DNA from 3 places in the Mesorhizobium sp. M1365 genome. Region 3 is predicted to be linked to each of the others. Evidence: riboswitches for the same ligand, from Rfam matches in the RefSeq annotation. Region 3 holds a riboswitch; each other region holds the start of a gene.
What was found. A riboswitch is a leader RNA that binds a small molecule or an ion and turns the genes downstream of it on or off. The one in region 3 is predicted to bind thiamine pyrophosphate.
Positions count from the first base shown of each region.

Region 1 (9,796 bases), on a different contig from region 3:
TCCTGCGGGTCGACGGCTTCGCGCTTCTGGTCGAGCGTGGCGATCTCCAGATTTGTGCCGAGCCGCACCGTGCCCGCGTCCGGCTTCAATTCGCCGGTCAGCATCTTCAACAGCGTCGTCTTGCCGGCGCCGTTCGGCCCGACCAGACCGACGCGATCGCCGCGCTGGATTCGGGTCGAGAATCCCTTGACCACGGTCAGATCGCCAAAGGTCTTCTCGATGTTCTTGGCTTCGATCACCAGCTTGCCGGATTCGGCGGCGTCGCTGGCTGTCATCGTCGCCGCACCCTCGGCGCCGCGATGACCACGAAAGCGCTGGCGCATGGTCTGCAACTCACCGAGCCGGCGCATGTTGCGCTTGCGCCGCGCTGTCACGCCATAGCGCAGCCAGTGCTCCTCGCGCACGATCTGGCGACCGAGCTTGTGCTGCTCGCGCTCTTCCTCCTCCAGCACCGTGTCGCGCCATTCCTCGAAATAGCCAAAGCCCTTGTCGAGACGGCGGGTCTGGCCGCGGTCGAGCCAGATTGTGGCGCGTGACACGCGCTCGAGAAAACGGCGGTCATGCGAGATGACGACCAGTGCCGAGGAGGTGCGGGCAAGCTCCTCCTCCAGCCATTCGATGACCGAAAGGTCAAGATGATTGGTCGGCTCATCGAGGAGGAGAATGTCGGGCTCCGGCGCCATGACGCGGGCGAGGGCGGCGCGCCGCGCCTCGCCGCCGGAAAGGTCGTTCGGCCGTTCCTCGCCGGTCAGGCCGAGATGCTCCATCAGATAGGTGGCGCGGTAGGGATCGTCGGCGGGCCCGAGCCCCGCCTCGACATAGGCGCGGACGGTCGCAAAACCGTCCATGTCGGGCATTTGCGGCAAGTAGCGCACGGTTGCCGAGGGCTGGCGGAAGACTTCGCCATCCTGCGGTTCGATCAGCCCGGCGGCGATCTTGAGGAGCGTCGACTTACCAGAGCCGTTGCGGCCGACCAGGGCGATCTTGTCGCCAGCCGAGGCCGTCAGGGCGGCACCGTCGAGCAACGGCGTGCCGCCAAAGGTCAGCTTTATCCCGTCGAGATTGAGAAGCGGCGGCGCCATATCAGCTTTCTGGGCTCAGCTTTCCGGAAGAGGGTAGGGATGCGCGAGCAGCAGCGCCCGGCCGCTGGCCAGCGCGATTTCCAGCCGGCCCCTGACCTCGTTGGAAATGGTCAGCGACGAGCCGAACGCAACCTCGACATGGTCGAGCGGCCATTTGGCGCCGGTGACTGTCAGGCCGGCGAGATCGGAGAAGCCGAGCACCGAAAACAGCGTGCCGTCGGCATAGTCGAAGCCAGTCTTTCCAGGCAGCAAAGGAATGCCTTCCTGTGCGCCGCTGGTCAAAAGCACTTCCGTTCCGCCTTCCGCCAGCCGGACGCTCAGCGCCAGATGCAGGAAGATGTGGTCGGTACGTTTGCCGCCGAAGGCGCCTGCGAGCACAAGGCTTGTCGCACCGCGTTCGAGCGCGGCGGCGATAGCGAGTTCACCGTCGGTCTTGTCTTTTTCGGCAGGAAATACCTGCCGTGGCACGGCGGCCAGATCCTCCGGCAACTCGGCAGGCACGGAATCGAAATCGCCGACCCAGAGTTCCGGCCTCAGGCCCAGCATGCGGGCATGACCGATGCCGGCGTCGGCGGCGATGACGCGCGAGCCTTCGACCTGGCGGTCGAGCAGCGGTGTGCGGATGAGATCGCCGCCAAGCAGGATGGTGAATGTGCTCATATCTCGTGGCCCTTACCAGCCCTGCCCCGGAAACGGAAGATGAAACGGCAGACGAAACGGAAGGCTGGGCTTTGGATGCCCGGCAAACTTCCGCTTGCGCAGCACTTCGGCCGGGCCTATGTGTCGCAACGCTCTAACGGGGTGCCGGACGCGATTTTCGCGGACCGGCTGAGAGGCAAGACTGCCAACCCGCTGAACCTGATCCGGTTTGTACCGGCGGAGGGATTAGACGTTTCGGACAGCCCGACGCCTCAATTCCTTTCAACGCGAACGAAGGAGGCGCCGATGCGCAGTTTTTTCCACTCTCTTGTCTCAATTGTCCTGCTTGCGGCATCCGCGGTCGCCCTGCCGGGGCAGGCATCGGCACAGGATAGACTGACGGTCTATACCTATGAAAGCTTCACCGCCGATTGGGGTCCGGGACCGGCGGTGAAGAAGGCCTTCGAGGTCGAATGCAGCTGCGTCGTCGAATTCGTCTCGGTCGCCGACGGCGTGGCGCTGCTCAACCGTGTGAAGCTGGAAGGCGCCGCGACCAAGGCCGATATCGTACTTGGCCTCGATACCAACTTAACCGCCGACGCCAAGGCAACCGGCCTGTTTTCGCCGCACGGCGCCGTCTCGGGCGTCAATGTACCGGGCGGCTGGAGCGACGATATTTTCGTGCCGTTCGACTATGGCTATTTCGCCGTCGTCTACGACACCGAAAAACTGAAGAGCCCGCCGAAGAGCCTCAGGGAATTGGTCGAGGGCGATGCCGGAGAGAAGATCGTCATCCAGGATCCGCGCACCTCGACGCCGGGCCTTGGCCTGCTGCTGTGGGTCAAGTCGGTCTATGGCGACAAGGCGCCGGAAGCCTGGGCCAAACTCAAGGCGAAGGTGCTGACGGTAACGCCGGGCTGGAGCGAGGCCTACGGCCTGTTCACCAAGGGCGAGGCGCCGATGGTGCTGTCCTACACGACCTCGCCGGCCTACCACATGGTCGCCGAAAACACCGAGCGCTACCAGGCGGCGTCCTTCGAGGAGGGCGAATATCTGCAGATCGAGGTTGCGGGGATCACCACCAAGGGCGCGAAGAACCCGCTGGCGGAAAAGTTCATTGCCTTCATGACCGGACCGAAATTCCAGGATGTCATTCCCGAAACCAACTGGATGTTCCCGGCCGGCAAAACCGACAAGCCGCTCAACCCGGCGTTCGACAAGCTGGTCAAGCCGACCAAGACCTTGCTGTTCAGCCCGGAAGACGTCGCGGCCAACCGCAAGGCCTGGGTCGATGAGTGGCTTGCGGCGATGAGCAGGTAGGGCTCAAGCCTCGTCGGATGTTTGCGCCAAGCCACCCCCCTCCGGCCTGCCGGCCATCTCCCCCTCAAGGGCACGGCTATCGCAGATGGAACGCCGAGGCTTTCGCTCTACGACGTACCCCCACCCCTAACCCCTCCCCACAAGGGGGAGGGAGACTTCCGTTGGCACTGACCTCGGCAAATTGTCTGCCTTTCGGCGCCAAAAGGGGAAGTAAGGGCATGCGGCAGCGTTCCCTCCCCCTTGTGGGGAGGGTTAGGGTGGGGGTCCAACTTCGTAAGAATCCAAATGCGATAGCCCTGCCCTCAAGGGGGAGATCGGCAGCTTTGTCGCCTCTCCTCGTCCTGCCACTTGTGAGATTGGCGAAGGCGGCTGAGTGCGCAATCTCCCCCCTTGAGGGGGAGATGGCCGGCAGGCCAGAGAGGGGTGGGCTCGGCCTTTGCCAGGTATTTCCTTCGATCTACGCCTGTCGTAGTGTCGGGTAGCGCGACATGCCTACGCGTCATCCGGCCGATCCCCGCGTCACTGCCGGCATCGTCGCGCTCGCCGCCATCGCGCTGCTGATCGGCGGTGCATTCGCCGGGCTCGTCGTCGAAGCCACACGCGACCTGTCCGGCGCCGCCTCCGCTTTCGATTCCTATCTCTTGCGCGTCGTCCGTTTCACGCTCTGGCAGGGTCTGCTGTCGACCCTGCTCTCCGTTGCACCGGCGCTGTTCGTCGCGCGCGCCCTGTCGCGGCATCCGCGTTTTTTCGGGCGAGGCTTCATCCTCCAGCTTTTCGCCGTGCCACTGGCGCTGCCGGCCATTGTTGCCGCACTCGGTGTCTTGGCGCTCTATGGCCGCGCCGGCTATTTTGCCGGCACGCTGGGCGCGCTAGGCGGCCAGAGCTGGCCCGGCATCTATGGCCTGTCGGGCATACTCGTTGCGCATGTCTTCTTCAACCTGCCGCTGGCGACGCGGCTGTTCCTGGAGGCGTTGCAGACCGTGCCGGCTAACCAATGGCGGCTGGCGAGCCAGCTTGGCATGGGTGCTGCGCCGGCCTTCCGGCTGATCGAATGGCCGCCGCTGCGTGCGGCCTTGCCGGGCGTTGCCGGGCTCGTTTTCATGCTGTGCATCACCTCCTTCACCATCGTGCTTACGCTCGGCGGCGGGCCGCGCGCGACGACGCTCGAGGTTGCCATCTACCAGGCGCTGCGTTTCGACTTCGACCCGGCGCGGGCTGTGACGCTGACCCTGCTGCAGATTGCCCTGACCTTCGTCGTCGTGCTGGCACTGACGCGGCTTGGCGCCAATATGACCGGCGACGCCAATCTGCCGGTGGCGCCGCGCCGGTATTTTTCAGCCGGTGCGGCCGAGACCGTGCTGAACGCGCTGGCGATCGGGCTCGCACTGCTGTTTGTCGCCGGGCCGATGGCGGCCACGCTGGCAGCCGGGCTTGGCGCCGATCTCGGCCGCCTGGCCGGCGAGAGCGCGGTGCGGCAAGCGACGGCGACCAGTGCCGTGCTCTCCCTCCTGTCGGCGCTGCTCTCTGTGGCGTTGTCGCTGTCGCTGGTGATGGCGCGCCGGGCGCTGGCGCTCACCCGGCGGAGCGGCAGGAGGACGCTGCTCGAACACCTGGCCGACACCGGTGCGGGGTTCGTCCTGGTGGTGCCGCCCATCGTCATCGGTGCCGGCTGGTTCTTGCTCCTGCGCACCGTCGGCGATGTCTTTGCGATCGCCCCTGTCATCGTCGTTGCGGTCAATGCGGTGATGGCGATGCCGTTCGCCATCCGCGCCATCCGCCCTGCCTATGACGCGGCGAGCGAACGCCACGAACGGCTCTGCGCACAGCTTGGCATCTCGGGCTGGAACCGGTTGCGGCTGGTCGATTGGCCGTCGCTGCGGCGGCCGCTCGCCACCGGCTTCGCGTTCGCCATGGCGCTGTCGCTCGGCGATCTCGGCGTCATTGCGCTGTTCGGCAGCGATTCCGTGCAGACCTTGCCCTATCTGTTGCTGGCGCGCATGGGCAGTTACCGCACCGAGGATGCCGCCGGCCTGGCGCTGCTGCTCGGCCTTGTCTGCCTGGCGCTGGTGTTGGCCGCGGACTGGCTGGGAAGGAGGGAGAAATCATGATGCCGATAAGCCCGGAACGGTCCATTTCGGTGGAAAAAGGCGCGGCCGTGCGGCTCGATAATGTCTCGTTCAGCTATGGTGAAACGCCGCTTATATTCGATGTCGATTTCCCGGTGTCGGAAATCACCGCCATCATGGGGCCGAGCGGTTCGGGAAAGTCGACGCTGCTCAATCTGGTGGCCGGTTTCGAGACGCCGCGGTCGGGCCGCGTGCTGATCGGCGGCGCCGACGTCAGCACTGCGCCGCCATCAGCGCGGCCGGTATCGATGGTGTTCCAGGAAAACAACCTGTTTGCCCATCTGTCGGTCGAGCAGAATGTCGGGCTCGGCCGCTCGCCTTCGCTCAGGCTGAGCGAGGCTGACCGCGCCGCAATCGCCGCAGCGCTGAGGCGCGTCGGTCTTGCCGGCAAGGAAAGCCGGCTGCCGCGCGAACTCTCCGGCGGCGAGCGGCAGCGCGTCGCGCTCGCCCGGGTCCTGGTGCGCGACCGGCCGGTGCTGTTGCTCGACGAGCCGTTCGCTTCGCTCGGACCGGCACTGCGCGATGACATGCTCGATCTGGTAGCCGACGTTCATTCGGAGCAGCGCATGACGGTGCTATTCGTCACGCACCAGCCGGACGATGCGCGCCGTATCGGCCAAAACATGGTTTTCCTGGATGGTGGCACGGTTGCCGCGACCGGCACCGCCGCCGATTTTTTCGTCGGGGCTGGACCGGAGGCATTCCGACGCTATATCGGCTCGGGTCCGTTTGCGGCTGGATCACGAGATGTTGCCCGGAAGCGGACATAATTTATGGTCAAACCGGCGGAAGGCGAAGCGGCGCTTGCTTGCCATGGTCGAGGTAGTGTGGCTAGGTCCGCCAGGAGCTGGTCCGGCCTAGAGCGTGATTTGCCGTTGCTGTCTCGTATCCGTCGGACGCACGAAGGACGCCATAGCACTTGACTTTGCGCGTGATGCTTTTCGGAAATCGCGCCCGATTTTCGCGGTCACGTGCCAGGACTTGAAAGGAAGCCGATCTGCCGACCGGCATCGACAATCGGAGGGTGAAACCGCTGGCGCGCTTTCTGGCGCTGGCCGGTCTTGCCGTGGCGCTGGCAAGCTGCCAGATGTTCACGCCTCCCGACGTGCAGGAATCGGGCTTCCAGCCCTCCGACAAGCCGATCACGGTCGACAATGTCGCCGCCAACAGCAAGCTCGCCCAACTGGCGAAGGCGCAGCACCCGCGCATCCTCGCCACCTATGGCGGCGAGTATTCCGACCCCAAGCTCGAGCGCATGGTGGCCAAGGTCGTCGGCAGACTGACCGTGGTGTCGGCCAACCCAACCCAGACCTACCGCATCACCATCCTCAACTCGCCCAACGTCAATGCCTTCGCGCTGCCGGGCGGCTATCTCTACATCACCCGCGGCCTGCTTGCGTTGGCCAACGATTCCGCCGAGCTTGCCGCCGTCATCGCGCATGAGATGGGCCACGTTACCGCCAACCACGGCCTGCAGCGCCAGCAGCTGGAAGCCGAAGAGGGGTTGGCGACCAAGGTCGTTTCGGACGTGCTCGGCGACAACCCGACGGCCAAGGCGGCGCTGATCCGCGGCAAGCTGAGGCTGGCCCAGTTCTCGCGCAATCAGGAGCTGGAGGCGGACGCCATCGGCATCAAGTCGATCGGCGAAGCCGGTTTCGATCCCTACGCCGCCGGCCGCTTCCTGCAGTCGATGTCGGCCTATACCGATTTCCGCTCGATCAGCGGCGCCACCGACGCCAGCCTCGACTTCCTGGCGACGCACCCCAACACGCCGCAGCGAATCGATCTCGCGCAGCGCCACGCCCGCCAGTTCGGCGCGCCCGGTGTCGGGTCGCGCGACCGCGATTCATTTCTTGCCGGCGTAGACGGGCTGCTTTACGGCGACACGCCGGAGGAAGGCTACGTGCGCGGCGAAACCTTCCTGCACCCTGGCCTCGGCGTGTCGTTCTCGGTGCCCAACGGTTTCGTCATCGACAATTCGGCGGCGGCGGTGACGGCGACCGGCCCGGGCGACATGGCGATCCGCTTCGACGGCGTTTCGATCGACAAGAACCGCTCGCTGACCGACTACATCCGCAGCGGTTGGGTTGCCGGCCTCGACGACAGCAGCGTGCGCCAGGAGACGATCAACGGCAACGAAGCGGCAACCGCGCATGCCGGCGCCGATGGCTGGCAATTCGACATTGCGGTGATCCGCGCCGGCGGCCAGGTCTACCGCTTGCTGACTGCTGCACCGTCGGCCAGCACCTCGCTGAGCACGGTGGCGCGCTCGGTCAGCGGCTCGTTCCGCATCCTGAGTGCTGCCGAGAAGGCGGCGTTGAAGCCGCTGCGTATCCGCATCGTCACGGTGCAGCCCGGCCAGACAATGGGCTCCCTGGCCGCGCAGATGGTCGGCGTCGACCGCAAGCTGGATTTGTTCAGGGTGCTCAACGCGCTGTCGCCGGGTGCCGCGGTTTCGGCCGGCGACAAGGTCAAGATCGTCACCGACAAATAGCAGGCGACGCGATTCAGGCTGCGAGAAATTCCGGATTCTGCTTTACCAGCGCCGCCTTGAGCTTTTCCATGGCGCGCGCCTCGATCTGCCGGACACGTTCCTTGGAGATGCCGAGCGTCTCGCCGAGCGCTTCGAGCGTCGCGCCCTCGTCGCTCAGCCGGCGTTCCTCGATAATCCTGAGCTCGCGCGCATTGAGAGCGCCGAGTGCCGTCTTCAGCCACACCGAGCGGCGTTCGACGTCGATCGTATCGCCGACGACCTCATCGGGCAGCGGGTCATCCGAAACCAGGAACTCCATCCGCTCGGTTGCGCCCGCATCGTCGGCTAGCGGTGTGTTGAGCGAGCTGTCCGGCGCCGAAAGGCGGGAATCCATCATCGCCACATCGGCCTCCGATACCCCGAGAGCCGCCGACACTTCGCGGTAGAGCGTGGCATTCGACGTCTGCTCGGCGCCGTTTGCCAGGCGGGCGCGCAGACGCCGCAGGTTGAAGAACAGCGCCTTTTGCGCCGAGCTGGTGCCGCCGCGCACGATCGACCAGTTGCGCAGGATATAGTCCTGCATCGAGGCGCGAATCCACCAAGTCGCGTAGGTCGAGAACCGCACCTCGCGCTCGGGCTCGAAACGGGCCGCGGCCTCCAGCAGCCCGACATGGCCTTCCTGGATCAGGTCGCCCAGCGGAAGGCCGTAGTGGCGAAACCGCGACGCCATGGAAATGACCAGCCGCATATGCGCGACGGTGATGCGGTGCAGCGCGTGCTGGTCATTGTTTTCCTTCCAGCGCAGCGCCAGGAGATGCTCTTCGTCACGTTCCAGATAAGGGGCTTTCATCGCCGCGCGAACCATGGTCCGTCCTGCACTGTCTTCCATCATGCCGCGCTCCTGCTCCAGGCGTTGCGGTGCGATCGAATCGTGAGTTGGCGCCGATGGTTGAAATGGCGGCGCCGCGCCCTACAACAGCGAAGAACGTGCCATGCGGGGGAATGTTCCCCCGGACTGTCATGTCGATTGCGCTGTTCCAGGCGATTCGCCGCCGGCCTTGACTCAGCCGGATGGCGCCGGGAGATGCTGGTTGAGAATTGGATTTCAAGGGCGGGAGATTTTTGAAATTCAGTTTCTTATTCTGGCATCGCGCATCTGTCATTTTCCGGCACTCGCAATGACGCCGGATACGGCCAAGGACGGATCACAGAAAAATGAAATGGCTCAAATCGCTCATCATCGCCGGAACGCTGCAGGTTCTGGCCATCGCCGCCGGTCACGCCGGCGCCAATCTCGACCAGATCAAGCAGTCCGGCGTCTTCAAGGTCGGCACAGAAGGAACCTATGCGCCCTTCACCTATCATGATGCTTCCGGCGCGCTGGTCGGCTTCGACGTCGAGATCGCGCGGGCCATCGCCGAGCGCCTCGGCGTCAAAGCCCAGTTCCTCGAAGGCAAATGGGACGGGCTGATCGCCGGTCTCGATGCCAACCGCTACGATGCCGTCATCAACGAGGTCGGCATCACCGAGGCGCGCAAGGCCAAATATGACTTTTCGGATCCCTACATCGCCTCCAAGGCGGTGCTGATCGTGCGCGGCGACAACACCGATATCAAGAGCTTCGCCGATCTCAAGGGCAAGAAGGCGGCGCAATCGCTGACTTCGAACTTCGGCAAGCTGGCTGAAACCAACGGCGCCGAACTCGTCGGCACCGACGGCTTCGACCAGTCGATCCAGTTGCTTCTTACGGGCCGCGCCGACGCCACCATCAACGACAGCCTGTCCTTCCTCGACTTCAAGAAGCACAAGCCCGACGCCAATGTGAAGATTGCCGCCCAGGAAGAAAACGCCGACTATTCCGGCGTCATCGTGCGCAAGGGCGATCCGGAACTGGTGGCCGCCATCAATAAGGCGCTGGCCGACATCAAGGCCGACGGCACCTACAAGAAAATCGCCGACACCTATTTCGGCCAGGACGTTTCGAAGTAAAACGGCTTTCTCGTGTGGGCCGAACGCCGGCCCGCGTCGTTCATATCGCGGCGAGCTGTCTTTTGACGGCCCGCCGCTTTCGCGTGATATGAGCGACGGCAATCTGGCAAGGAGGAGCCTTCGTGCCGCACTGGCTGCAATTGATGCTGGAATCCCTGCCTACGCTG
Region 1 is NZ_JAMYLG010000002.1:163,134-172,929, forward strand. Features, by position in the region: gene NKH04_RS02895 (ABC-F family ATP-binding cassette domain-containing protein) at 1-1,082, opposite strand, end outside; gene NKH04_RS02900 (thiamine diphosphokinase) at 1,098-1,742, opposite strand; TPP riboswitch at 1,870-1,984, shown strand; gene thiB (thiamine ABC transporter substrate binding subunit) at 2,028-3,041, shown strand; gene thiP (thiamine/thiamine pyrophosphate ABC transporter permease) at 3,530-5,149, shown strand; gene thiQ (thiamine ABC transporter ATP-binding protein) at 5,146-5,937, shown strand; gene NKH04_RS02920 (M48 family metalloprotease) at 6,192-7,661, shown strand; gene NKH04_RS02925 (RNA polymerase factor sigma-32) at 7,675-8,532, opposite strand; gene NKH04_RS02930 (amino acid ABC transporter substrate-binding protein) at 8,856-9,629, shown strand; gene NKH04_RS02935 (ABC transporter permease subunit) at 9,752-9,796, shown strand, end outside.
Region 1: another riboswitch for thiamine pyrophosphate. It lies ahead of thiB (thiamine ABC transporter substrate binding subunit); the one in region 3 lies ahead of NKH04_RS28850 (phosphomethylpyrimidine synthase ThiC).

Region 2 (9,796 bases), on a different contig from region 3:
CGCGTAAGGGACAATCTCCCCGGCACGCGTGAGTTCTGCCCTCTGGTGTTCCGCACCAAGATTCTCGAAAAATTCATCGGCCTTGAACTACCGCGGCGCGCGGAGGCAATCGTAGCGGACGTGCCGCGCGACCTCCTTGCTCGGACCGCCGCCTTTCTTTTGCTCAAAGACTCGCGATCAAGCTACGCGATCGAGGGCGAGCACCCGCCGCAAGATCGCATCCAGCGCTGGGGCCGCGCCATCGGCGAAGCCGGCCGCTGGCCGATCGATCGCGATGAGCTGCTGCGTCTGCAAAGAATTGTACTTGGTGACGCTCGTTTCGTAAACCTTGGCTTCCGAAAAGAAGGAGGTTTCGTCGGTGAGCATGATCGAGACAACGGTACGCCCTTGCCCGATCACATCAGCGCTCGGCCCGAGGACCTGCCGCGGCTAATCGATGGAATGGCGGCGTTCGATCAGGGCCCCGCGCAAAAGCTTGATGCAGTCGTAGCCGCCGCAATCCTCGCCTTCGGCTTTGTCTATATTCACCCGTTCGAGGACGGAAACGGCCGCATTCACCGCTACCTAATCCACCACGTCCTTGCCATGCGCGGCTTCAATCCGCCGGGAGTGGTCTTTCCCGTCTCGGCCGCGATCCTGGACCAGATCAACGAGTACAGGGGCGTGCTCGAGAGCTATTCGCAGCGCCTTCTGCCGTTGGTGGAATGGGAACCGACGCCGCAATTCAACGTCCGGGTGCTGAATGACACCGGTGATTTCTACCGGTTCTTCGATGCAACCCCGCACGCCGAATTCCTCTATGCTTGCGTTCAGCGGACGATCGAACGGGACCTTCCCGAGGAAACCGCATTTCTGCAGCGCTACGATCAGTTCCGGCAGCAGGTGGACGCCTTTATCGACATGCCCGAGCGGTTGACCGATCTGCTCTTCCGTTTTCTTCACCAGAATGATGGCCATCTATCGAACCGCGCGCGCGAGAAGGAATTCGCCGCGCTGACCAGTGACGAGGCAGGAAGAATCGAGGCGATCTACGCGCAAACCTTTGGTGCCCATTGAAGGTGTGATCATCAGGATCGATTTTAGTCCGACGGTTTGCGATTCCCTTGTCCCTGCCTTCATCTCCGATGCTTGACTTGTCGCCGAGACATGCACGATTTTTTCCGCACGGTCTGACCGGCCGCCGATCAGCCGCGGCCAGAACGCGCTTGACAAACCGGAGCGGTCCCGTCCAACCTCACGCATTCACCAGGGGAGTCCCGGCAAGGGGCTGAGATACTGCTGGCTTTCGCGGCGCAGTGACCCGTTGAACCTGATCCAGTTCATACTGGCGTAGGGACGGTGCAAGCGCTTTGCGGGAGTTTACGCCCGAGGTCCTGTTTCGGCAGGTCGACAGAAGCGTCTTTTCATCCTTCCGGCACAGAACTGGGTCTCCAATGCAACGAGCAAAGGAGCCTCAAGATGAATGCCCTCACCCCCGCCGTCTCGACGGGACCGCTGCCTGCCTCACGCAAAATCCACAAATCCGGTACCATCCACCCGCAGCTCAGGGTGCCGATGCGCGAAATCTCCGTCCATCCGACGGCAGGCGAGCCGCCGGTGACCGCTTACGATCCGTCCGGCCCCTATACCGACCCGACTGTCGAAACCAGCATCGAAAACGGCCTTGCACGGCTTCGCCATGAATGGGTCACCGCGCGCGGCGATGTCGAAGCCTATGACGGCCGCCACGTCCGGCCAGAAGACAATGGGTTTGCGGCAGGCGAGCGCCTAACACCGGAATTTCCAGTCCGCAACCGGCCACTCCGGGCCCAGACCGGCAAGGCGGTGACACAGCTTGCCTATGCGCGCGCTGGCATCATCACGCCCGAAATGGAGTTCGTCGCCATCCGCGAGAACCTTGGTCGCGAGATCCTGCACGGCAAGCTTGAGCGCGACGGCGAGGCCTTCGGCGCGGCGATCCCCGACTTCGTCACGCCTGAATTCGTCCGCCACGAGGTGGCGCGCGGACGCGCGATCATTCCCGCCAACATCAATCATCCCGAGAGCGAACCGATGATCATCGGCCGCAATTTCCTGGTCAAGATCAACGCCAATATCGGTAACTCCGCCGTCACATCGTCGATGGCTGAAGAGGTCGAAAAGATGGTGTGGGCGATCCGCTGGGGCGCCGACACGGTGATGGATCTGTCGACCGGCCGCAACATCCACAACATCCGCGAATGGATCGTGCGCAACTCGCCGGTGCCGATCGGCACGGTGCCGCTCTACCAGGCGCTCGAAAAGGTTGGTGGCATCGCCGAGGACCTGACCTGGGAGGTCTACCGCGACACGTTGATCGAGCAGGCCGAGCAAGGCGTTGACTATTTCACCATCCACGCCGGCGTGCGGCTGCATTACATCCCGCTGACCGTTGACCGGGTCACGGGTATCGTCTCGCGCGGTGGCTCGATCATGGCAAAATGGTGCCTGCACCATCACCGGGAAAGCTTCCTCTACGAGCACTTTGCGGAGATCTGCGACATCTGCCGCGCTTATGACGTCTCCTTCTCGCTCGGCGACGGCCTTCGTCCCGGCTCGATCGCCGATGCCAACGACGCGGCGCAATTCGCCGAGCTGGAAACGCTCGGCGAGCTGACGCAGATCGCCTGGGCGAAAGATTGCCAGGTGATGATCGAGGGGCCCGGCCACGTGCCGATGCACAAGATCAAGGCGAACATGGACAAGCAGCTCGCCGTCTGTGGCGAGGCGCCGTTCTATACGCTTGGACCGCTGACGACCGACATCGCGCCGGGCTACGACCACATCACTTCCGGCATCGGCGCGGCGATGATCGGCTGGTTCGGAACGGCCATGCTCTGCTACGTCACGCCCAAGGAGCATCTCGGCCTTCCCGACCGCGATGACGTCAAGACCGGCGTGATCACCTACAAGATCGCAGCGCACGCGGCCGACCTGGCGAAGGGCCACCCGGCGGCGAAAGTCAGGGATGACGCCCTTTCCCGCGCGCGCTTCGAGTTCCGCTGGGAGGACCAGTTCAACCTGTCGCTCGACCCCGAAACCGCACGGTCCTTCCACGACCAGACCTTGCCCAAGGAGGCGCACAAGCTGGCGCATTTCTGCTCGATGTGCGGACCGAAATTCTGCTCGATGCGTATCTCTCACGACATCCGCGCCGAGGCACAGAAAGAGGGCATGGCGGCGATGGCGGCGAAATACCGCGAGGGCGGCGATCTCTACGTGCCAGCGGACGAGACCGTCGCACCGCTCACGCCTCAGCCAGGTAAGCCGTCATGAAGGTGCTGATAAAGGGGGCCGGCGTCGCCGGCCTCACCGCCGCCTTCGAACTCGCCGCCCGCGGCGCGACGGTCACGGTCGCCGAGATCCGGCATGGCCTTGGAGGCAATGCGTCGTGGTTCGCCGGCGGCATGCTGGCGCCATGGTGCGAGCGTGAAAGCGCCGAGCAGCCGGTGCTGGACCTTGGACGTGACGCTGCCGACTGGTGGGATGCGGTGCTGCCGGGTCAGGTGACACGGGGCGGAACACTTGTCGTGGCCGCCCCGCGTGATGCCGGCGAGCTCGACCGCCTCGCCAGCCGCACGTCGGGCCATCGGCGTGTCGACGAAGACGAAATTGCGCTCCTGGAGCCCGACTTAGCCGGCCGCTTTCGCCGCGGATTGCTCTTTCCCGATGAGGGCCATCTCGATCCGCGCCAGGCGATGGCAGCACTTCATGACAAGCTCGCAGCCATGGGTGTCAAATTCCACTTCGGCACCGACGCCCGGCATGTTTCCGGTTTCGATCGTCAGATCGATTGCACGGGAATGGCAGCCGCCGATGACAGGCTTCGCGGCGTTCGCGGCGAAATGCTGATCCTAAACACGCCAGACTTCTCGCTGTCGCGCCCGGTCCGGTTGCTGCATCCGCGCTTTCCGCTCTATGCGGTACCGCGTGCCGACGCCCAGTTCATGATCGGTGCGACGATGATTGAAAGCCGGTCCGCCAGACCGGTCACGGCGCGCTCCATGATGGAGCTTCTGGGTACCGCCTATGCCCTCCATCCGGCCTTTGGCGAGGCCGAGATCGTTGAAACCGGTGTCGGCGTCCGTCCAGCCTTTCCCGACAATCTGCCGCGCGTCGAAATGAGCGGAGACACCGTCGCGATCAACGGGCTCTATCGCCATGGCTTTCTTCTCGCCCCCGCCATGGCGCGCCTGGCGGGCGAAATTGTCTTCAATCACGACAAACCCGTGGAGCTTGCTCATGAAACTGATGGTCAACGGCAAAGTGCATGAGGTTGCCGCCACCACGCTGGCCGAGCTGCTTGCCGCGCTTGACTATGAGGGCGATTGGCTCGCGACCGCGGTCAACAACGACCTCGTGCACAAAGCCAGCCGGGCGGAATTCCAATTGAACGACGGCGACCGGATCGAAATCCTCTCGCCCATGCAGGGAGGCTAGCATGTTCGATCTTCTCGGGACGACGCTTCCCTCCCGCCTGCTTCTCGGCACCGCTCAATATCCTTCGCCGGCCATCCTTGCCGATGCAGTCAGGGCATCGGGCACCTCGGTGGTGACCGTCTCGTTGCGCCGTGAAATGGCAGGCGGCAGGGCTGGCGAAAAATTCTGGTCGTTGATCCGGTCGCTTGGTGTCAGAATCCTGCCCAACACTGCTGGCTGCCACTCCGTCAAGGAAGCGGTCACGACCGCACAAATGGCGCGCGAAGTCTTCGGCACGCCCTGGATCAAGCTCGAAGTGATCGGCAATCACGACACGCTGCAGCCGGACGTGTTCGGTCTGCTCGAAGCCGCCCGCATCCTGTGCGAGGACGGTTTTGCGGTGTTCCCGTATACTACCGACGACCTTGTCGTCGCCGAGCGGCTGCTTGCGGCGGGCTGCAAGGTCTTGATGCCCTGGTGCGCACCGATCGGTTCCGCCCTCGGGCCGGTCAACATCATGGCGCTGCGCTCGATGCGCGGACATTTCCCTGATGTCCCGCTGATCGTGGATGCTGGTCTCGGACGGCCATCGCACGCGGCAACAGTCATGGAGTTCGGCTTTGATGCCGTGCTCCTGAACACAGCGGTCGCCAAGGCGGCCGATCCGGTCGGCATGGCGCGTGCGTTCGGCAAGGCGGTCGACGCCGGTCGAGAAGCTTTCAGCTCGGGGATGCTCGAACCCCGCGACGTCGCGGTGCCATCGACACCAACATTCGGCAGGGCGGTTTTCTCATGAAGCTCGATCCCTTCTACCTGATCGTCGACAGCGCCGCCTGGATCGAACGGCTGGTGCCACTTGGCGTCAAGCTGGTTCAGTTGCGCATCAAGGATAGGGACGAGGCCACGCTGCGGACGGAAATCCGCCGCGCGAACGGCGTCTGCGCGGTCCATGGTTGCCAACTGATCGTCAACGATTATTGGCGGCTCGCCATTGAGGAAGGCTGCGACTTCGTCCATCTCGGCCAAGAGGATTTGGCTGCGGCCGACCTGCTGGCGATTAAGTACGCCGGATTGAAGCTCGGGCTCAGCACGCACGATCATCTCGAACTGGAAACGGCCATCGCTGCCGAGCCCGACTATATCGCGCTCGGCCCCATCTATCCCACCATCCTGAAGCAGATGAAATGGGCGCCGCAAGGGCTCGAGCGGATCAGCGAGTGGAAGCATCGAGTGGCGCCGATCCCATTGGTCTCCATCGGCGGCCTCAACCCCGACCGGCTCGACGGTGTCTTCGAGGCTGGTGCGGACAGCGCGGCGGTGGTCACCGACATCACGTTGAATGCCGATCCCGAAGCGCGCACGCGAGAATGGATCGAAAAGACAAAGCCATGGCGCTGAGGCGAGAACCGCATGTGCTCGTGGTCGGCGGATCAGACCCCAGCGGTGGGGCTGGAATTGCACGTGATATCGAGACGATCTCTTCCATTGGCGTGCGCACCTGCCTGGCTGTCACAGCGCTGACGGTGCAGACGCACGAAGCCGTAATGGAAATCCATCCTTCGCAGCCCGATCTTGTGGCCGATCAGATGTGCGCCGCGCTACAGGCCAACAAGGTGGCGGCAATTAAGATCGGCATGCTCGCAACGGCTGAGATCGTCGTTGCCATTGCCGGCGTGCTGCGCGAAAATCCGCAGGTGCCGGCAGTGCTCGATCCGGTGCTGGCCTCGAGCTCCGGCCGGGCGCTTCTGGAAGCAGGTGCCATCGCTGCCATGAGGCGCGACCTGATGCCGCTTTGCTGCCTTGTGACCCCCAATCTCCTGGAGCTGGCGCTCCTTGTTGGTGCGGAACCGCCAGCCGACGAGAGCGACGCGGTGAGACTGGGACGGAAATTGCTGGCAGCCGGCGTGCCGGGCCTGCTGATCAAAGGGGGCCACGCATCAGGACCTCGATCAACCGATATTCTGTTGCGTTCCGATCAAGAACCAATCCGCTTCGACGCACCTCGTCTTGTCGCATCAATGCGCGGGACGGGTTGCATGCTGGCTAGCGCGATTGCGGCGCATCTGGCGAAGGCGAAGCCGCTCGAAGACAGTGTGCGCGAAGGCAAGCGGCTTGTCTTGGCCATGTTTAAGAAGAATGCAGCAGACCGACGAAATTTGTAAGATTTTCCAACTCTCGAAAGACACGCCTGCCTCTCGCGGGTCCGGGCTGGTAATTTACCCTCGTAATTCACCTCACTCGACAGGAGTAGTTTGACGGCCTCGCCAGGCGGCGACCGCGAGATCAACGATGGCGAGGCGGCCGTCGTGCGCCGTATCTAGTGCGTTGTGTGGCATCCTTTCCTCCCATCCGACTGCGATCCTGGAATTCACCTTGGTCGTGAGCTCCTGCTAAACGATGCCCCTCGACGGGAGCGGTCGATCCCGCGTCTCGGCTGCGGCGGCGCTAGGCTGACGCTCCTTATGCCGTCCTGTTGAACCGGACTCGGGATCACGAACTGCTCCATGCGGCACTCGTTGACAAGCCTGCCGTGATATGAACAGGATTATACAGGATCACTGAACAGGTACCCATATGAAGCGGCGCTCGGTTCAACTGTCTCCCGGCACGGGCAAGCCCGAACAGATCGCCACCGTTCTCGAACATGAAATCCGCTCCGGTGTTCTCGGCTTCGGCGACCGGCTGCAAAGCGAGAACAAGCTCGTCCAGCGTTTCTCCGTCAGCCGCAACACCGTCCGCAAAGGCCTCGAGGAACTGTCCAACCGCGGGCTGATCACGACCAAAGTCGGCATCGGCTCTTTCGTCACCTTCGATGGCAAGCCCGTTGATGACTCCATCGGTTGGTCGCGGGCGCTCGCCAACGCCGGCGCCAACGCCGAGACGCGGACGCTGCGGCTCGAGGTGATCGAGGACCCCCGTCTTGCCGCACTGCTTGGTATAGAAAACCCGTTTTTCATCGCTGTCGACCGGGTGCGCACCAATGCCAGCGACGGCCACGCCATCTCCATCGAGCGCAGCCGCCTGCCATTGTCGCCGGAACTGGAGGACGTGCCGTTGCGCGGCCTGCGCGAAGGCTCGCTGCACCAGACGCTGCGCGGCGCGGGCCTCGTTCCCGACCATGGCGAGGAATGGGTCGGCATCGAAATGCTCAACGCCGAGGACTCTGCAATCCTCGGTTGCCCGCAAGGCACGCCGTTCCTTCGCGGTCGCCGGTTGACCCGCGCCGCCGATGACCGGCCGATCGAATATGTGACCAGCCTGCTCAACCCGGCGCATTTTGCGCTGCATATGAGGTTCTGAGAGATGCCGGACGACACCGGGAGCATAACCGATCGGGCCATGGGAGCGCTTGTGGGCGGGGCACTGGGAGATGCGCTGGGAATGCCGACGCAGCTTTTGTCGCCGGCGCGGATTGCCGAACTCTACGGTCATGTCGAGGACTTCATTGCTCCTTTCCCCGACCATCCGGTGTCGAAGGGACTCCCGGCCGGGACGATCACCGACGACACAGAACAGGCGCTTCTGCTTGGCCGTATCCTGGTCGAATCCGGTAACCGGTTCGACCATGCGAGGTGGGTCAGCGCGCTGCTCGACTGGGAACGCGATGTCAAGGCGCGCGGCAGCTACGATCTGCTGGGACCATCAACCAAACGCGCCATCGACGCGATCAATAACGGTATGCCAGCCGAGGAAGCGGGACGCAGCGGCGACACAAATGGTGCAGCCATGCGCATCGCGCCGGTCGGCATCATGATGCCGCCAGAGCCGCTTGACGCATTGGTCGGCAAAGTGGCCGAAACTTGCAGGGCGACGCACAACACGTCAATCGCAATCGCTTCGGCCGCAGCGGTCGCTGCCGCCATCAGTCGCGGCATCGCTGGCGGTGACTGGCGCGCCGCTTCCGACAGCGCCATCGCCGGGGCGAGGCACGGAGCAACGCTCGGCTATTGGGTGACCGGCGGTGACATCGCCGCGCGCATTGGGTGGGCGCAGAAGCTCGTACGCGGCAAGGAGACGAGTGACGCGATCCGGCTGATCACCGATCTGGTCGGCACCGGCGTCGCCAGTCAGGAGTCCGTTCCGGCTGCATTCGCGGTGCTGGAAGTCGCCGGCGGCGATCCCTGGCAAGCGGCAGTCATCAGCGCCAATCTCGGTGGCGACACCGACACGATCGGCGCCATCGCGGCCGGCATGGCCGGTGCCTGCACTGGCTTTTCCCGATTGCCACAGAAACACATCGCCCGGATCAAAGGCCTAGACATTGGGCGGGTGCGCGCGCTCGCCGCCGACTTGGTCGCCCTGCGGGCGGCGAAGAGCAGGTCCGGCAAGGAGGCGGCAGCATGAGCGGGCGTCTCGTCCATATCGGCAGCGCGGTGGTCGACTATGTCTACCGCATCGATGCCTTGCCGGCACCGGGCACGGAGAAGACCGCGTCAAGCTATGCACAAGTCGCCGGCGGCGGCTTCAACATGATGGTCGCGGCCAGCCGCACCGGCATGAAGGTGGTGTTCGGCGGCCAGCTCGGCAGCGGACCCAATGGCGACTTCCTGCGCGCGGCCTTAGCCAGTGAGGGGATCGAGACACTGACGACGCCATCGGCGGTTATGGACAGTGGCAATTGCGTCGCCATGATCTCGAGCGATGCCGAGCGCACCTTCGTCTCATGGCCTGGTGCGGAGAGTGTGCTCAGCCTTGACATGATGGCGCTCATCTCGGTCGCACCGGGCGACTGGGTGTTCACCTCCGGCTATACGCTTAGCTATCCGGGAAGCCGAGAGGCGCTTGTCGACTGGATCGAGGTGCTGCCGGCGGAAATTCCTTTAGTCTTCGATCCGACGCCGATCATCTCAGACATTCCGCGCACCATTCTCGACCGGGTGCTGGCGCGCACAAGCTGGCTGAGCTGCAACGCCGCCGAAGCGGCTGAGATCGCCGGCACCGGCGATGTAAAGGCTATTGCTGCCCGGCTGCTGGCCAGCCACTGCCCCAACGCGGCAGGCGTTGTCGTCCGCGCTGGCGCAAAAGGCTGCTTCGTGCGGCTGGCCGACGGCACCGCCCAAGATGTGCCCGGGTTCAAGGTCGCGGCGGTAGACACTAACGGCGCCGGCGACACTCATATCGGCGCCTTAGTCAGCGCGCTGTCGCACGGCGTGTCGCCGTTCGAAGCGGCGCGTTACGCCAATGCGGCGGCGGCGCTCTCGGTCACCCGCCATGGCGGGTCGTCGGCGCCGAACGACCAGGAGATCCAGCGATTCCTCAGCCATGACGATCGACCGACGACCGTGCATGGCCGGAAGCAAGAGGCCCATTTGTGACAGCCTAATGGGATAACAAGCCCGCCAACCGGGCAATAATGAGA
Region 2 is NZ_JAMYLG010000004.1:284,125-293,920, reverse strand. Features, by position in the region: gene NKH04_RS07545 (Fic family protein) at 1-1,056, shown strand, start outside; TPP riboswitch at 1,238-1,354, shown strand; gene thiC (phosphomethylpyrimidine synthase ThiC) at 1,459-3,294, shown strand; gene thiO (glycine oxidase ThiO) at 3,291-4,292, shown strand; gene thiS (sulfur carrier protein ThiS) at 4,261-4,458, shown strand; gene NKH04_RS07525 (thiazole synthase) at 4,460-5,233, shown strand; gene NKH04_RS07520 (thiamine phosphate synthase) at 5,230-5,835, shown strand; gene NKH04_RS07515 (hydroxymethylpyrimidine/phosphomethylpyrimidine kinase) at 5,826-6,599, shown strand; gene NKH04_RS07510 (GntR family transcriptional regulator) at 7,012-7,737, shown strand; gene NKH04_RS07505 (ADP-ribosylglycohydrolase family protein) at 7,741-8,781, shown strand; gene NKH04_RS07500 (PfkB family carbohydrate kinase) at 8,778-9,752, shown strand.
Region 2: another riboswitch for thiamine pyrophosphate. It lies ahead of thiC (phosphomethylpyrimidine synthase ThiC); the one in region 3 lies ahead of NKH04_RS28850 (phosphomethylpyrimidine synthase ThiC).

Region 3 (8,780 bases):
TCCGGTGAAACGGACATCAACGGTCGCGTCTCACGCTGGGGAGATCGGCTGTTGCGAACCTATCTATATGAAGCGGCGAGCGGCGCCGGGACGGCGGTTGCGGTGACCTCGTTGACCGAGCGGACAGCCCGCAAGGTCTACAGGACGAGAGATGACGCGAGGGCGGATGTGTTCGATTACATCGAGCGCTTCTATAAGCCTCGGCGAAGGCACTCGACGCTGGGCTATCTGAGCCCTGTCGAGTTCGAGGAACAAGCTATGCTAGCTTAACCTCGTGTCCGAAAAACCGGCAGCAGGCCAGTTCGAGGGCTTCCAATAGGCGAGGTCTTCGCTCTTTAACAGGTAGCTAAATCCACCATCGTTTTCACCGACATATTTGCCGGTCTCGGTGGTCTTAATTTGAACCGCGATCATCCTGGCCAAAGGCTGCCCATAACCATAACCTCGGCAATGCCGTCTATCCCGCTCTCCAGTCGAGAACGCGAATCAAACTGAAAGCCCATGTCGAGGAAGCGCAGGCGGACCGCAGCCTCGCCTCGTTCTCCCAAAAGCTGATTCGGCGTAATGGTTTTTGACATGCATGAACTATAGAACAATCTAGCAACATCGAGCACGGAAATTTCTTGGTCGCAGTGATTTTCCCCCTAATCATGGCAAGATGTTCGCCGCCACACCTATCAACGACCGGCTGACACACCCCGGCATGATGATCGTTTCTCCTGCCCGTAGAGCGCGACATTGGTTCCCGGCCTCGTCGGCCACTTTCAGCAGCAGCGATCCCGATCCGCAGGTCGGGTCGTAGACGGTGGTGTCGCCGCTGGTCTTGGCGGACCGAATGCCGATGATCTGCGCCATGATACGGCTGACTTGGGCGGGGGTGTAGAACTGGCCTTTGCTCTTTCCGCTCTCAGTCGCGAAATGGCGCATCAGATATTCGTAGGCATCGCCGAGAATGTCGTCGCCATCGGCGCTCGTTGCTGCCGAACTGGTAAACGATAAAGCGCCGGGCATGCTTCATCCCGTCTCTGAGTTCCGCTTCGCTAATTTCGTGAGCGCGATGGATGATCCCGTCACGCCGCCCGGCCAACGCACTCAGATTGTCGCGGTGGGACAGCCGTTGCGGCGCGTGCAGCACCCCGATCCGTTGCAACGCAGCCTGCAGAGCGCCGAGCGCTTCCCGGGGGCCGAGCGTCTCAGTGCCGTTTTCGCGGAAGGCTGACAGCGCCAAATCTTCCCGCCGCTCAAACAGCCCATAAAGGAACATTTCCACAGCATGCACGGTCGCTATGGCAGCAAGCCGCCGATTATTGGCGCCGCCTTCCAGCTGCAGCTCTTCTGCCTTGCGGAAGAAGTCGCGCGCCATCAGGAGAAAGCCATCGACCTGCGGCAGCATCTCGTTTTGGCGCGCGAGATATTCAAGCACCAAGGCCGCGACAAAATCCTCTGCCCACGGCTCTGCCTGCCAGCCTCCCAGCACGGTCTGACCGGAGACCAGCCAGGCATCTCCAGCCGCCAGCACGTGGGGCACGTCATCGACAAAATCAGACCGGCGAATAGCCTCCATCGCGAGTGTCGTGGCGATGACCTCGGGATCGTCGTCGCCCGCGTCGCGCGGAAGCGCGCCTGTGTCAGGAATAACTTGTGTGATCAGCCATGACACGGCTTTCCGAATTGCGTCGTGGTAGCGGTCATCGCCAAGCCGCTGAAGGGCGACTGTCGCAAGGGCCGTGGCGCGCAGGCCGGGCCGGGGAACCCCTTCTCTAGTTTCATTCCAGTAGCCCCCACCCTCCTGGCGGCGCACGAGGCGATCAGTCAGGACCGCAATTTCCCGGCGCAGATCGCCGATAAGTTTCGGGCTTCGCGAACAGCGCCAGAGTGCGTAGCCGATATCTTCAACCGGGGCGGCGGCTTCTCCCTCGCCAGTGCCGAGCGCGATCATATGCGTTGCGCATTCGGCCAGCGCGCCGTCAAGGCGCCCCGCTTCCGTCGCGCTGCCGTAAAGGTCCAGGAACCACGCCAGCGAATAAGACCAGTCGGCAGGCAAGTCCTGCCCATTGTGATCCCTTGCGACGACGGCCACGACGGCATTGCGGCCTTCGGGCGTGCGGGGCTCTATCCCAAGGATCGGGTATAATTCGGGTGTCGGCTGCTGAAGGATACGCGCCGGCACGAGCGACAGTGCTTTTTCCAGCGAGGGAGGAAAATCCTCCAGTTCTTCGGCCAGTTCGGCAGCTTCTCTCCTTCGTCCCTCGCGGCGCGCTTCTACATATTCTGCCGCAACCACGGCAACGGTGCGCTGCGCCCGTTCAGCGGTGCCGGTGGCAATCAGCTCGGCCGGAATGTCACCATCCTTGATAGCCCAGTGCGTACGGTGCTGTTCGAATTGTTGAATGCCCAGCCGGTCCGCAATTCTCAACACCGCTGACCGGTCGAGAAAGGCATGTTCCGGATCGGGCTCGAAGGTGAAGGCCAGTTCGTGTCCGCGCCGAACGATATTGCGTATGCGGCCGTGCCGGACCACGCGAGCGTGCGGGCCTCCCGCCCCGACTTCGTACATCAACAGCGCCGGGATTTCCTCCAGCCGGCGCAATGTTTCAGGGCGCGCGAGGTCGATAGCCTCGGCCTCGGCGCCGCTATATTCCTTGAACCGGTCAATGGTTGACGTGAACGGCGGCGTTTCCCACCACTCGCCGTGGCCCGAGACAAGCAAGTTAAACATGGCACACCACCGACCTCACGCCGCCTTCTCCATAGACCACTTCACCCGTTCGGCGAGAAAGGCGGCGAATGTTTTCACATTCATATTGCCGCTCGCCTCCTCCAGCCCTGCGAGGTAGGCCTTCCGGTCATCGACTCTGACGACTGTCCAGGGGTAACCGCCTGAAGCCAGCATCGCGTTCATGAGGAACCGCGCCATCCGTCCGTTGCCGTCCGGATAGGGGTGCACATAGCCCACAAGCCAATGCCCCAGCACGGCACGCACGGAGGCCTCCTTCTCCGCCTCCAGCAGGTCGAACAGCTCATTCATACCATCGGCCACCGCTCCGGTACGCGGCGGCACGTGCTGCGAGCCGCGCAGGTACACAGGGTGATTGCGATATCCCGCAAGCGCGCTGGCTTTGAGGATGCCGGCGGTCACTGACGGCGCGAACAGCTCCCGGTACCACTCCCGGTGAGTGTCCCGCGTCAACGCGCCGGCTGGCTTGCCGTTGATGATCGCGGCAACAGAGTCTTTGACCTTCTGGAATGCGAGGTAGTAGCCACGCGCGGCAAGCGCATCCCGGTTCTTGCGGTCCTCTTCATCAATCTCCGGATTCCAGCTCCCCTCGCGCACCCGGTCGATGAGTTCCGGGGTGACGCTGTACCCTTCTATCGACAGCGAATGGTAGGCGTCGCTTTCGTAGATATCCTCGACGAACTTCATATAGGCGTCTTTGTCGGACGGCAGTCCGGGTGTCTTCGGGAATATCTCGATGATGGCTTCGCGCTGCGATTGCCAGATCGCGCGCAGGCGGGCGACCAACGGCGGTACGCCCGCCGCAATGGTTGTCACTCCAATTTGTCCCGCGAACGGATCGGATTCGCGCACGTCATAGCCGGCGGCTTTGAAGGCGGCCACGATTTCATCGGCAAAGGAGTCGCGTCCTACGCGACGGAAGGCCCCCGCAAGCCGTCCCGCCACGGCGGAATGGCCGCCATCAAGCAGCAGGGCCAGAACGGTTGATACGTCGCGCACCGACGCCATGGCGATCTGCATCTCGATAGGGGCGCGCTGGAAGAACGCTTCCGGCACCCGGGTAAGGGCGGCCTCGATAGTGAACACGCGCTGGCCGTTTTTCTCTGTCAGTTCGGCCGGCATCTCCTTGACCTTGAGGTCATAGAGCGAAGTGCCGAACAGCAGGTCGATTTTGTTATTCGTGCCTTTGGGGGTGTTCACCACCACCTGAGGCGGAATAGTGGGCGCTTCCGCGTGCAGAAGCAGCGACTGCTCCGGTGACAGGAACCAGTCCTTGCCGAACCGGTCATTGCAGTAAAGGGAGCAGAACTCCCAGAAGCTCGCGTACCAGGGGGTGGTGTCTTGCTGCTGTGCCTGCGGGCCGGTCGACATGAGCCAGCCTTTGATAACATCGCGCAGGAACCCGTTCTGCAGCAGCCGCTCCCGGTGGACGCGCGTCAGCTCATCTGATTTGAATATGCGCCGCCCACCCTCCTGCAGCTCTTTGAGGACGGCCAGTGATACAGCGAGTTTTTCATGGGGCTTGGCCATGGCCGTGCCTTTGCAACTTTTTTAGAGCTGTGCGATTACAAGTATATAGTGCTGATAGGCGACAAGTCAATGATGCTGTGGAGTTGCAAGTTTTTTAAGTCGTGCGACAACAAGTTTTTTATGCGAAAATCGGCAAGTGCGATCGTTTCCATAGCCGCGCGAAGGATCGTTACCCGGATGGGCCGAGACCCAGCTCCCTCTTCTCGGACGAATTCCGGCGTGACGAAATCGGGAATGGCTGCGCCGAAGCTTTCGCCGTCGCGTTGCAGCTTGCCTCGAAGGATCTCGCGGCCGAGGTTCTCGCGGATGGCGACGAATTCCATTTCGGGGGTGATGATGCCGGTGCGCGCATAGGCAAGCTGGGTCACTGCCTTGCCCGACCTGGCCCTGAGCGGCCGGTTGCGCACGGGAAATTCCGGCGTCAGGCGTTCGCCCGCCGCGAATCCATTATCTTCCGGCCGGACATGGCGGCCTTCATAGGCCTCGACATCGCCGCGCGCCAAGATCCACTCGTGGCGAAGCCGGGCAAAGCCCTTGTCGATGCTGGTTTCGACAGTCGGGTCGGTATAGGGGCCGGACGGATCGTAGACGGTGACGGGCGGTTCGCCGGCCGTCGGGTGGACGGAGATTTCGCGCATCGGCACTTTGATGTGCGGATAGAGGACGCCGGACCTGTGGATTTTCCGTGAGGCAGGCAGCGGTCCCGTCGAGACGGCGGGGCTGAGGGCATTCATCTTGAGGCTCCTTTGCTGGTTGCATTGGAAACCCAGTTCTGTGCCGGGAGGATGAAAAGACGCTTCTGTCGACCTGCCGAAACAGGACCTCGGGCGTAAACTCCCGCAAAGCGCTTGCACCGTCCCTACGCCAGTATGAACTGGGTCAGGTTCAACGGGTCACTGCGCCGCGAAAGCCAGCAGTATCTCAGCCCCTTGCCGGGACTCCCCTGGTGAATGCCTCAAATTGAGGGGGCCGGAACTATCTCGTCAAGCGCATTCGGCCCGCGCCGGTGATCGTCGGGCGATCGTCTCGGCCAGGCGCAAGATCGGATGGAGCGTCGCCTGAGAATCGTCTGTTCCTCGATCAGCCTCGCTTATGCTCTGGAGCTTGTTCTCTCGCGCCCGAATTTCCGCGGGGATGGCTGAACGGAGGCGATCCATTTGCGATTTTCAAGTGCGTTGGGCCGCACCCCCACAATCGCTCAACAAGTCGAACACGTCCTGACCCGACTGGGCCTTCAAGTTCGGACCTGAAACCTGGCCGGGTACTGCTGGATGGCAGGGTCCGTCAAGCGGGCGGAAGGGATGAGGAAATGAAAGAGCTGCAGATCAAAACACAGCGATGAATATCGCCTGCGCGATCATCCGGACCAGATCTGATATGAAACATCGTCCGGCCCCGAGATCGAGGCTCCAATCTCGTATAGCTTCCATACGACGTTCTCTTGGAGTGTTGCGGGATTGGTCCGCTCAACCGGATCTCGAGCTCAACCCTTTCATCCCGTTAGAATGAGCGTTCGAAACGCAGGATTCCGGCGACACCGCTCTTCTTGTTGGCGTTGGTCCAGTTCACGTTGGAAGCGTCCACCTTGCCGACGGCGAAGTTGCCGTAGCGGCTATAGTCGAGTTCCGCCGTAACTGTGAAATCTGGAAGAAACGCATAGGCGACGTTTGCAGCGACACCATGGTTCTTGAGCTGATCACCGGAGAGCTGAAGGTTGAACGAAGTTGTCTCGTTGAGCTTGTAAGTGGCGCCAGCCCAGAAAGCCCAGTTCCCACCCCAACTCTTATAGAAGCCGCGACCATGAGCGTCGATGGCGTTCGTGGAGTCGTCGTTGAGCTTGCCGTTGGAACCGTAGCCGAGCATTCCGAACAGCAACAGTTCGTTGGTGACATTGATGTCGACACGGACCTTGGCGGCCACCGATTCGTAGTTGCTATCATAAGCGGCAACGCCGGTGATCGCGCCCCAGCCATGTGTGTATTTCAAGCCGCCGACTACGTGCGGAGAGTAGCTGTCGATTGTGCCGACCACGCCCGAGCCTTCTTCGAGCGAAACCACGGCCGAAAAGCCGGCCCCCGCGTCGAAGTAGTACTGAACCACATTGGTATCGAAAGCGCCGTACGGAACCGGCGTCTGGTTGAGTACGTCAACCGCGCCGCCAATAAACATGTCGAAGGCCGACCAGTCCTTACCAACTCGGAGGCCACCAAGCTGAATCCAGGCGAAAGTCAAGGTGCTGTCTCCGTTGAAGGCATAGGACCGAGAACTGTCCGAAACCGAAGTGTGGCGGTTACCGAAGTTCATGCGGGTTTCGGTGTAGGTCTTCAACGTGCCGAGTTCGGTCTCCTGGCCGGTCCAAGTTTTCAATGTGAAGCGCGTGTTGTTTTGCCATGTGTCCTGATGCTCACCAGTCCTCACATCGGAGGTTCTTGCGTGGTCAAACAATCCGACATGGCGCAAGCCGATGTCGTAACGGACATAGCCGCCGATGCGCAGGCAGGTCTCAGTGCCTGAAATGTAGACGTAGCCCGAGCCGTAAACGTCGCAGATTTTAACGTACTCAGTCGGGTCAGGCTCGGCAACGGCGGTCACGGCGCGAGCGTCGGAAACGGCAATCAGTGCCGCAGTTGAGCCGAGGAGGAGGCTCCTAATGTTCATTGTTGATCTCCGTTCAAACAGTAAAAGGGATGGACGTCAGTGAATGAATTTTTGCTAAGGAACCATTCGATAACGATGCGCATTGAGTGAATTTTTGAGCAGTTTTGATGCTCTCGTCATGCCAGATGTTCATGAGAAATTGAGAATACTATCGGGTATTATTGTTACAGATATGCAATTGTTATTACAAATATAATTATTGCCGAAACGACGCCATTCAACATTTCTGTACAAACCATCACCGGTCATCTCCGCTAGTTGTGGGCGGGCCGTCACAAAGGCTTCTATTGCAAATGACGTGCCATCCTGACGACGCAGCTGCGGCTTGAAGCTCAAGTGTGCCGGCGGACCTTGCTTGGCTCTTCCTTCCTTTCTGCCTTGCGGATCAATCCAAGCACGAACGGCAAACGTTTCGGCTACGGTTCGTCTGTTCGCTTCGCGACAGTTTCGTTCAATGGCGACAGCTTTGTTTGCTGTGAGTCCCGACGTTGAGACATCATGCGGCGGGCGCCGCTCGGTACGACGCCGTCATTTTGGCGAGCGCGATGGTCGGTAATCACGCGCTGAACGCGCAGCCTTGCCTTCACCAGGCAGCCTTGCCTTCACCAGGGAGTCAGTAGGCGCGCCAGCCTTGGCATTGCGGCGGACCTGACGGTCGCGTCGAGCAGGCTCTCGTCCTGATAGACGGCGCGCCACAGCTAATGCTTCTTGCCAGCAATTCACAAAACGAGCTCATCGAGATGCCAGAGATCACCATGGGGCTGCGCTAGCTGGCGAGCAAGGTCTGGTCCCAACGCGGTGTTATCTCGTTGGATGCGGCAGCCGCTCAGCAGAATCTACGCGACCAGGCGCTGGCTGAAGGGAAGGGATGGTGGAACCAAACGGTCACGCGTGAGGGTCGCGGCGGGAACAGCCATGGCCAGTCGCTGACCATCCAGCCAAGATTGAACGGCCGCTATTGCTGCGAAATACAAGTTTCGAGCCCAAAGCGGAACGGACTGACATAGCGCAAAGACACAGGCGAGCGCAGCGGTAAGGTTGGTGGTTATCAGCATGGGACGGTAACTGTTGCAGACCACGAAATATCGAGAGGCCCGGCTGCCTTGGTACACTATCTATCCGACTGTGTCGGAGTTCTCTGGGGCGGTCGGCGCCGAGGCTTATGAGGAATGGCTCAAGAACCTGCCGGCTGACGGTCCGGTGTCACTCTATCTGCACGTTCCGTTCTGCCGATCAGCGTGCTGGTATTGCGGCTTTCCCACCACCATCACCCGCCATGATGCGCCGATCCTCAACTATCTGGCGACCCTGCGTGAAGAGATCCGTCTGGTTGCGGAGCGAGTGCCGCAGACGTTGCCCGTGAGCGACATACATTTCGGCGGCGGAACTCCGTCTCTCATAGGACCACCCGAGTTCCTCGCTCTGATAGAGTTCCTGCGACGCCGCTTCGCTCTGTCGAAAACAGCTACGGTCGCCATCGAGATCGATCCACGCACGTTCACGGTCGAGATGGCCGAGGCCTTAGGAGCGGCCGGCGTGAACCGCGCGAGCCTCGGCGTGCAGAGCTTCGATCCAATCGTTCAAAAAGCGATCAACCGGATCCAGAGCGAGGCCCAGACGTCGGCTGCCGTGGAAATGCTGCGTCGGCACGGCGTGAGCCGCATCAACTTCGATCTCATCTTTGGTCTCCCGCATCAAACGGTGCAATCCTGCGTCGAGACAGCGAGGGCGGTGGTCGCCATGCGCCCCGACCGGCTTGCGGTGTTCGGGTACTCGCACATTCCAGCCCAGATAAAGAATCAGCGCCTCATCGAGGAGGAATTTCTGCCGGACAGCGCTGCCCGCGCTGAACAGC
Region 3 is NZ_JAMYLG010000046.1:23,935-32,714, forward strand. Features, by position in the region: partial or broken gene NKH04_RS28815 (transposase) at 1-82, shown strand, start outside; partial or broken gene NKH04_RS28820 (IS3 family transposase) at 115-270, shown strand; gene NKH04_RS28825 (DUF4365 domain-containing protein) at 262-414, opposite strand; gene NKH04_RS28830 (DUF4365 domain-containing protein) at 411-578, opposite strand; gene NKH04_RS28835 (N-6 DNA methylase) at 649-927, opposite strand; gene NKH04_RS28840 (prenyltransferase/squalene oxidase repeat-containing protein) at 908-2,719, opposite strand; gene NKH04_RS28845 (Fic family protein) at 2,735-4,267, opposite strand; partial or broken gene NKH04_RS28850 (phosphomethylpyrimidine synthase ThiC) at 4,444-5,001, opposite strand; TPP riboswitch at 5,106-5,222, opposite strand; gene NKH04_RS28855 (porin) at 5,768-6,925, opposite strand; gene hemN (oxygen-independent coproporphyrinogen III oxidase) at 7,994-8,780, shown strand, end outside.